Regions from separate parts of the Thalassobacillus sp. C254 genome, predicted to be linked through region 1. Evidence: riboswitches for the same ligand, from Rfam matches in the RefSeq annotation. Region 1 holds a riboswitch; the other holds the start of a gene.
What was found. Region 1 has a riboswitch for magnesium ahead of JCM19033_RS05990 (magnesium transporter). Riboswitches for the same ligand answer to the same signal wherever they lie in the genome.
Positions count from the first base shown of each region.

Region 2: it holds a riboswitch for magnesium, as region 1 does, so the genes downstream of both, mgtE (magnesium transporter) here and JCM19033_RS05990 (magnesium transporter) in region 1, are expected to answer to the same signal.

Region 1 is NZ_BAXQ01000003.1:277,817-282,243, reverse strand. It holds partial or broken gene mgtE (magnesium transporter) at 1-222, opposite strand, end outside; gene JCM19033_RS05995 (MgtC/SapB family protein) at 250-951, opposite strand; M-box (ykoK) riboswitch at 1,055-1,221, opposite strand; gene JCM19033_RS05990 (magnesium transporter) at 1,231-1,854, opposite strand; M-box (ykoK) riboswitch at 2,118-2,282, opposite strand; gene JCM19033_RS05980 (hypothetical protein) at 2,524-3,045, shown strand; gene JCM19033_RS05975 (DoxX family protein) at 3,182-3,529, shown strand; M-box (ykoK) riboswitch at 3,656-3,823, shown strand; gene JCM19033_RS27225 (magnesium transporter) at 4,015-4,427, shown strand, end outside.
Region 2 is NZ_BAXQ01000001.1:222,259-226,685, reverse strand. It holds gene JCM19033_RS26975 (hypothetical protein) at 61-243, shown strand; gene aldA (aldehyde dehydrogenase) at 180-1,493, shown strand; M-box (ykoK) riboswitch at 1,606-1,768, shown strand; partial or broken gene mgtE (magnesium transporter) at 2,040-3,402, shown strand; gene JCM19033_RS01285 (hypothetical protein) at 3,607-4,125, shown strand; gene JCM19033_RS01280 (MBL fold metallo-hydrolase) at 4,142-4,427, opposite strand, start outside.

The DNA.
Region 1 (4,427 bases):
ACTAGGCTCTAATTCTTGAAAGATTTCTGCCAGCTCTTTTGAAGAGAGATATTGAAATGCCTGTTTTCGTTTTGGTTCATTGTACTCAAATAGGATTTCACTTTGATCAGTAGGATGCAGAGCCAAAAAATCATGGCGGAATTTTTCTTTTTCCCCTTGTTTTAAATAAAGATGGAGATAGAAAGTATACTCTTCTCTATTTTTGAAGTTTAATTTCAACATAAGTGCACCCCTCCTTACTGATATTTTTTATAAATGCTCCACATCAACGGTAAGAACGTGATCAATTTTTTTTATTAAATAATAAATCTCTGTTGTGTATTGCTTCTCAGGGGCAGATATTGTTAAATCTATTTGTTGATTTCCATTCTCTAAATCTTTTAATTTAATATTACGAATGTTTATATCAAAGTTCTTTTTTTCCTTTAATGTATGAGATCTTCTTTCGATAGATTCTAGTAGCTCTGTCATTTTAAGGTTTGGCTCCATGACGATTTTTACTGCTACATCACGCTGACTTAGAGCCAGAGGGCCAAATCTTTTCACCAGGGCGGGCAGAACGTTTACTGAAAGAATTAACAATACAACAGCGTAGCTTGCTTCTAGAAAAAAACCTGCACCAACGGCAATTCCCAGGGCAGAAGCAGCCCAAATCATCGCAGCTGTGGTTAGCCCGGAGATCACATCATTGTTCCTACGTAAAATGACTCCAGCTCCTAAGAAGCCGACCCCACTTACAATTTGAGCAGCCAGACGCATAGGATCCATCATCATATGTTCCATTTTAGGGAAATTGTATGCTGCTTCGATGGAGGTAATGGTAATTAAACAGCTAGCTACACAAATAACCATGCTTGTTTTCAATCCCAATGGCTTATGTTTTAACTGACGGTCAATCCCAATTAAAAGACCGAATAATAGGGCAAGGCTCAGTTTGATGAGCAGTTCCATTTTCACCACCTGCTTTCCTACAAAATTGTTCATCTCGTAAAGATAAAAAGCCGCCTTTCTTTGGAAGGAAGGCGGCTGTCATGTTTTTTGGGATGATTTTGTCTTGTTCCTTCATTCGTAGAGCTTTAGCACTGTATGGCATAGGACTTTTATCCAGCTGCATTAGAAAGGGCCTTATGTCGACCGTTTCAGTTGACCCATTGGCGTCTTTGGACATTTCTGGGCAGCAGCGTATCTCCATTACAGGAGCCTCACCTAACGAAGTAATATTTAATTTTCTTACATCATATGAGACAAAAGCTGTTGAGCGAGAGTAAAGTAGATTAAAAGACCAGAAATGTCTTTAATTGTTGTGATAAATGGATCGGAACCAGCTGCTTGATCCAGTCCAAGCTTAATGAGAAGGAATGGAATCAAAAAACCTAAGGCCGTCGCAATTGTCACGGTAAAGAATAAAGATAATCCTACCACTAATCCTAATTCAGGTATTCCTTGCCACAGCATGGCGATGAAGAATGCTGCCGTCCCTAAGAGAGCCCCCATGGAAGCACCCACTAACGTTTCTTTTGCCAGATGTTTGCGATATTTTTTAAAGTCAATTTGTCCCAACACAAAAGCTCGGGTGAAAATCGTGGAGGATTGTGTGCCTGCATTCCCGCCCATATCCATGATGACAGGAATAAAGATGGCGAGCAGTACAACAGCTTCTAAGGCATCCTCAAATGCCCCGATAACGGCGCCCGCTGTCATACCGCCAATCAACGTAATAATTAAATAAGGGAGTCTTGATTTCCAAATCTGCAACATGCTTCCGTTTACTAATATATTACTCTTTTTCCTTTCTGCTTCATGAAAAAGAGTCATTTCTTTTTGAGCTTGTAGATCTGATTCTGTACGAGCCATGAAAATTACCTCCTAAGTATGTAGTTCATGGCCACCTTTGTTTGACATATGAAAGGTGGCAGTGTGCGCGTAACCATGTCTGTCTTCGATTTATTGTCAAATGATTTATGATACAACTCGATGAAGGATCTTCCATTTCATCCACCACCATCCTTTCTTTGATAAAATTTCCTAACAGTGCATAAAAAACACCTTCACGAATGAAGGTGTTTTTGTCAACACAAAGAAGCTCGCTGGTTTCTTTCAAAAGAAGCACGGTCATCTGTTTTCTCCATTCGTAGAGCTTTGACACTGTGCGGATAGGATTCATCCAACTGCATTAGATGCCACCTTATCTCGATGACCTCTGTTCAACCCATTGGCGTCTTTGGACATTTCTGGGCAGCAGCATATCTCCAACACAGGAGCCTCACCTAACGAAGATATTCTCTTTTGAACACAATGTTTAAGGTACATCATCTCTAAATGACAGTCAACATCTTTTTTGAGTTAAGGAAAAATAATTTATGGAGAGAAAGTGTTTATCCTGGGGGGCGGGGAAGCTGCTCAATTAATCAGACGTATTACAAGAAATACAAAGGATAATAAAAAAATTCTAAATTGATATTCTCATAAGAATACATCGTCTCTTTTTCATTGGTAAATCATGAGAAGAGAGGTGATGATAATATGGCAGTTAACATACTATTTGGTTTTCTGCTTCCTTGGGTGTTTGGTGGCTACCTTTATCAGAAAGACAAGTACCTGGTGACCACTACCATCCCCTTATGTGTATTGATTGCTTTTGTGATCAACACAAAAGGAACTCGGTACTGGCTCTTAAAGCCACGAATTAAAGAAAAACAGTATCGTACGATTTATCCGTTGAACCTTGGTTATTTTCCAGTAGTGGCCAGTTTCATGATATATTGCGCGCAAAAAAGGGCATGGCCTAGGATGATATGGATCACATTGTTTACACTTTTGTCTGCGACGGCAGAAATAGCTGCTCTTATGGCAGGGAAACTCCTGTATAAAAACGGCTGGAATATTTATAAAACCCTGCTTACTTATTTTCTTCCCTATTGCTTTGTAGTTATCTATTATGACTTTGTAAAAATGCTTCGAGTGATTACACAACATTCTCAACAGAAAAAGAAGAATGTTAGAGGGTGTGAGGGAAATACAGGAAGTAAAGGTGCATATGTTTAAAGCAATAAAAAGTATTAAGGAATATGTCACAAATTTTTCAATGAAACACCTCCCTTTATAGCTGTCTTGTTTATTAGAATAGGACGTAGAGAAATGGGGGACCAAAAATGAAAAGACTGATTGAACAAGGGACAGAATGGATCCTTTTTTGCTGCGTATATTGCTTGGGGGATTTATAGCTCTTCATGGAATAATTAAAGTGACCGATATTTCCCAGGCCAATCAAACCTTTGAAGAAGCAGGCATTCCTGTGTTTTTAGGAAACTTGACCGGAATTATTGAAATTATTGTAGGGGCGACTTTAATAGTAGGTCTTTTAGTAAAATCGTCAGCGATCGTTGTAGCTCTTTTGCTTATAATCTCCATTCTGTTAGCGCCGTATCAGGAGGGAATGATCAGCTATTATGAATTACTGTTGCCGGCTCTGCTTTTAGCTGTTTTATTAAGTGTAAGAGGGAGTAGGAAATTGAATCTGGTTACCTGAAACGTTTATTTATTCGAAACGAATAGGAAAAAATAATTAAAAGAATCAATATTCAAAATACAGGTTGACATCATTTTGTCTTTTTTATTACACTGCATATGACACATAAGGTATTTCCAAAAACAAAATAAACCTCGTTAGGTGAGGCTCCTGTGCTGGAGATATGCTGCTGCCCAAAAACGTCCAAAGACGCCAATGGGTCAACTGGAACGGTCGACATAAGGCCCTTTCTAATGCAGCTGGATGATAATCCTATGCCGCACAGTGCTAAAGCTCTACGAATGGAGGGTCTGATCATGTTGTATCGTGCGCACTTAGCGTCCTCTTTTTGTGGAGGACGTTTTTTTATTCTAAGAAAAGGAGGTTAGTAATGAAAGAAAGTGATAGTTTAGAGGTCGAGTAGGGAAGGAACAATAAAAATACAAAGTACTTTTTTTCATTTCGCTGGTTGGTCAGGGAGTAAAAAAGAAGTTAGGGGGCATGGCATGAAAAAGCTTGATTCACGTTCTCGTCAAGAATACGCAGAACATGTGATTGACTTGTTACAAAAAGAAGATGAAGCTCAATTTCGGGATCAATTTTTGGAGCTTCATCCAACAGACCAGTTAAGTATCTTTCACACATTAAATCAGACAGAAAGAAAACGACTATATGCTTATCTACATCCTCAAGAGTTTGCCGAAATATTTCAGGGGATGGAGTTTGTTGAACAGGAATGGGTGAGTCGCGAATTAGATGATAATTACATCGCTGATATGCTGAACGACATGTATTCAGATGATGTTGCCGACTTTCTTGGAGAACTGCCTGAAGAAAAGCGCTTGTCTATCTTAACTGCAATGGATAAGGAAGAAGCAGCTGACGCCAAAGAGCTTCTTTCTTACCCTGAAGAAACCGC
Region 2 (4,427 bases), on a different contig from region 1:
TTTCTTTTCCTGGTCCTGGGGAAATAACACTACAGATTGCTTTCCTTGGAGGGACTAAAAGTGGAAAAAATGTACATTAATGGTAACTTTGTAGAAAGTAAAACCCATGAATATATTGATGTAGAAAATCCGGCCACTGAAGAAATTTTGGGAAGGTTCCTAACGGAAACGAATATGATGTGGAAGAAGCTGTTAAGGCGGCGTCTCGGGCACAAAGAGAGTGGGGAAAACGCCCGGCAATAGAAAGGGGGAAGTACTTACTTTTTATTGCTGACAGGCTTGAAGAAAGAAAAGAGGAGTTTGCTCAGCTCCTCACTAAGGAACAAGGAAAAACACTGCCACTTGCCCGCGATGAAATGGATATTACAATTGAATACTTCCGGTACATGGCCGGATGGGCTAGACGATACGAAGGTGATGTCATTAATAGTGACCGCCAAAATGAAAATATTATTTTGTTAAAGAAACCAATTGGAGTGGTTGCAGGAGTCGTACCGTGGAATTTCCCGATGTTTGTGTTGGCAAGAAAGGTTGCTCCTGCCTTGATAACCGGGTGTTCCATTATCATTAAGCCGAGTCAGCAAACCCCGTTAACCGCTGTTAAATTTTCAGAGGTTATTCATGAATCAGAGCTGCCTCCAGGGATCTTTCAATTAGTTACTGGAACCGGTTCTTCTGTTGGCACTCCTCTGGCTTCACACAAGAAAGTAAGCATGATTTCTTTAACAGGCAGTACTCCAGCTGGTTCAAAAGTAATGGAGGCTGCCGCGCGGAACGTAACAAAAGTAAATCTCGAGCTTGGGGGAAAAGCTCCAGCTATCGTCAGTAAGTATGCTGACCTGGATCTTGCTGCAGAAAAAATAATTGAATCACGCATTATTAACTCCGGACAAGTGTGCACGAATGCTGAGCGAGTTTATGTGCAGGAAGAAGTAGCAGATGAATTTATTGATAAAATTGTAACAAAAGCAAAGGAAATACGTTACGGGAATCCCCTGGTTAAGGAAGACATCGAAATGGGGCCGCTTGTAAGTAAGAATCAGCTGGATTCTGTTTCGGAAGCTGTGGAAAAAGCAAAAGCAGCCGGTGCTAAAGTGCTGGCAGGCGGACAGAGAGCAGACACAGAAAAGGGTTATTTCTTTGAACCAACGATATTAACCAATGTAGGCCAAGAAATGGATATCATGCAGGAAGAAATTTTTGGTCCGGTTCTTCCTATTACGACGTATCATTCTTTTTCAGAAGCTATCGTCATGGCAAATGATTCAGAATACGGCCTTTCATCTTCTATCTTTACAGAAAATTATCATGAAGTGATGCAGGGTGTTAATGAATTGGAATTTGGTGAAGTCTTTGTGAATCGGGAGAATTTTGAAGCGTTGCAAGGATTTCATGCTGGCTGGAGAAAATCAGGAATAGGCGGAGCTGATGGAAAACGTGGATTAGAAGAATTTCTTATTACTACCGTAGCGTATATGGAATACGAACGATAAGTAAACGATCAAGAAAAAGACATCTAGCGAAAGAGAATCTTTGCAAATTGCAGAAAATGCATTGACAGGTTTCTGAAATCAGCGTATATTCATGTTTGTGTTGGAAAAACGTAATATTTCTCGTTAGGTGAGGCTCCTGTACGGAGAGACGCTGCTGCCCAAAAATGTCCAAAGACGCCAATGGGTCAACAGGAACCATCGATATAAGGTGGTTTTTAATGCAGCTGGCATAGCCTATGCCGTACAGTGCTAAAGCTCTACGAATGGGTAGCATGTTCTGTTTTGAGCATCTTTGTGCTGATTTAATAAGCGCTCTCCATTTGTGGAGGGCGCTTTTTTTACTCAGTTAAAGAAGACGTTTCAGAAAAATTTTAGGAGGTGAGGGAATTTTATGGACAGCAGTCCGGATTCCAGTTTTAGGTGCAGTGTAGTATATAAGGCTTTTAAGTCAGTGCGAGGATCGATTCCCTCATTTTGGATACTTTTAAAAACAAAGTAAATTAATGAATCAGGGACTCTATCCTCTTTTAAGAAGGAGGGAGAGCAATGGTTAAGTTAAATGATCATACCAGAGAAGAGTATATGAATAATATACTCGATATTTTGGAAAACAAAGCCATTGAGCAATTTAGAAATGCTTTTTTAGAGCTTCATCCAGCTGATCAGGTGGATCTTTTCAGCCGCCTGGATCAAGAAAAAAGAGCTCGTGTCTATGAATACCTAAGCCCCGAAGAATTTGCAGCTATCTTTGAAGGGCTGGAAGTAAATGATCAAAAAGAGATCGCCCTGGAGCTGGATAAAGAATATGCTGCAGAGATGTTTAACAACATGTACGCAGATGATGTAGCAGATTTTCTCGGTGAACTGCAGGAGGATAAAGTATCTGCTATATTAAAAGCAATGGATAAAGAGGATGCCCAGGATGTTAAAGAGCTTATGGCTTATGAGGAAGGTACAGCCGGGGCCATTATGACCAAAGAGTTTATCTCTATTAAGGCTACTGATACAGTGGCAGATGTGATCGAATTACTACGAAGAGAAGGACCCGATGCAGAAACAGTTTACTACTTATATGTAACTGACGAGTATAATAAATTGGCAGGTGTTGTTTCTCTTCGTGATCTGATTATTGCAGCAACGGATGAACCGATTATAAATATCATCAGTACGCGAGTGGTCTCAGTGCATGAGAACACTGATCAGGAAGAGGTGGCCAACCTTATCCAGAAATATGACTTCCTGGCAGCACCAGTGGTAACAAGTACAAATGAACTTGTGGGGATTGTAACTGTTGATGATGTTATTGATGTTATTGAAGAAGAAGCAACCGAAGATCTTGGGGAATTCTCTGCTTCAAGAGGGGCAACAGACGTAAATGTTACAGCTTTCGAAGCAGCTAAAAAGAGGTCACCCTGGATTATTCTGCTGATGTTTTTTGGTATGATAACTGCTGGAGTGATTGGCCAGTTTGAGGAAACATTAGAAGCAATTGTAATACTATCGGCTTTTATCCCGTTAATTATGGATTCAGCTGGTAATACGGGAACTCAATCACTAGCCGTTGTGGTCCGTGGTCTTGCGACAGGTTCTTTAGAGAAGAAGGGTCTTTTTAAAATCCTTCGAAGAGAGCTTGGCACTGATGATGATTGGTTTAGCATGTGCGATCGTACTCATGGGCTTGATCCCTATTTTATATGATGGCAACATCTTATTAGCCTTTATAGTCGGAACTTCTATTTTCCTTTCTTTAACCATATCTACAGTTATAGGGGCAACGGTTCCATTGATTATTAATAAATTAAAGCTTGATCCTGCTATCGCTTCTGGTCCTTTCATTACAACAGTAAATGATATACTTGGACTGCTGATTTACTTCAGCATAGCAACTTCTCTTCTTCAGTATTTATAAATATGGCTACGAATTGTGAAAAGCGTGAGCCGGAGATTCTTACAATGAATCTCCGGCTTTTTTCATTCCAAACATGCAAAAAAACGTAAATGCTGGATAGATTTATTGGTTTTTGTGTAAAAATGGCTAATAGTTCAAAATCTTTATTTACAAAGGGTTTTTTTGTCAAGTAGAATGAGAGTAAGAGTAAAGGGGGCGATTCTTTTGTTCGTAAGGAATCAATTTTCAAACGAAGGCATGGAAAGTTGGAAAATTGCTGTTCAGGAAGCTGTCAATAACGTTGTGGCTGAGTCATTGCTTCTTGCTCCTGACCAACGCACGGAGATCCAGCTGTTAGACATCATGAAAAAGCATTGGAGAGATAAGGTTTCTCCTCTGTGGTTTACTAGTGATACCCTTTACTATTTATGGCTCATCCATGCTGCGAACCACCTCCTTCCTCGCATTGAAAATGAAGATGGTTACCTGGCCGGATATGTACAATATAAAGAGTTTCCGAGAGCTCTTTCTACGAAACATTTGACAGTGCCTCTTGTACGAGAGCAGCGGCTGCTGAAAGGGTATTTGTTTGAAAAAGAGGCCAAGGTTAAAATTCAGATTGCAGAGGCAGTTTCGGAAATGATGATACACAGCGAGTCCTCTTCTCCTAGTCATATTGCTATTTTTAGTATAGAAGCGGGAAAGTGGTCAATTTATAGAATGAATAAAAGAAAAGTATATTAAAAGCCTGCTCATTCGTTTAGAGAGCAGGCTTTTTATAGTTGCTTAGCAGACAATATAGAGTTAACCAGGTGGCGAGGAGAAAATCTCCTGTCGTAAGAACGGATTTTGTCTTGCCTTTATGAAAAAGCAGGCGGGTAATCTCCTTGGAGGATAAACCTTGATAGTGGTAATAAAGTGTTTCTTCCTGCAGCCACTCCAAGAACTCTTTTTTCTTTTCCAATGCTTCTCTTCCTTTAGGTACAATGCCAGCGTGCCCGCAGAATACGTTGCCTACCTTTAATGCGAGGACTTTTTCAAGGGAC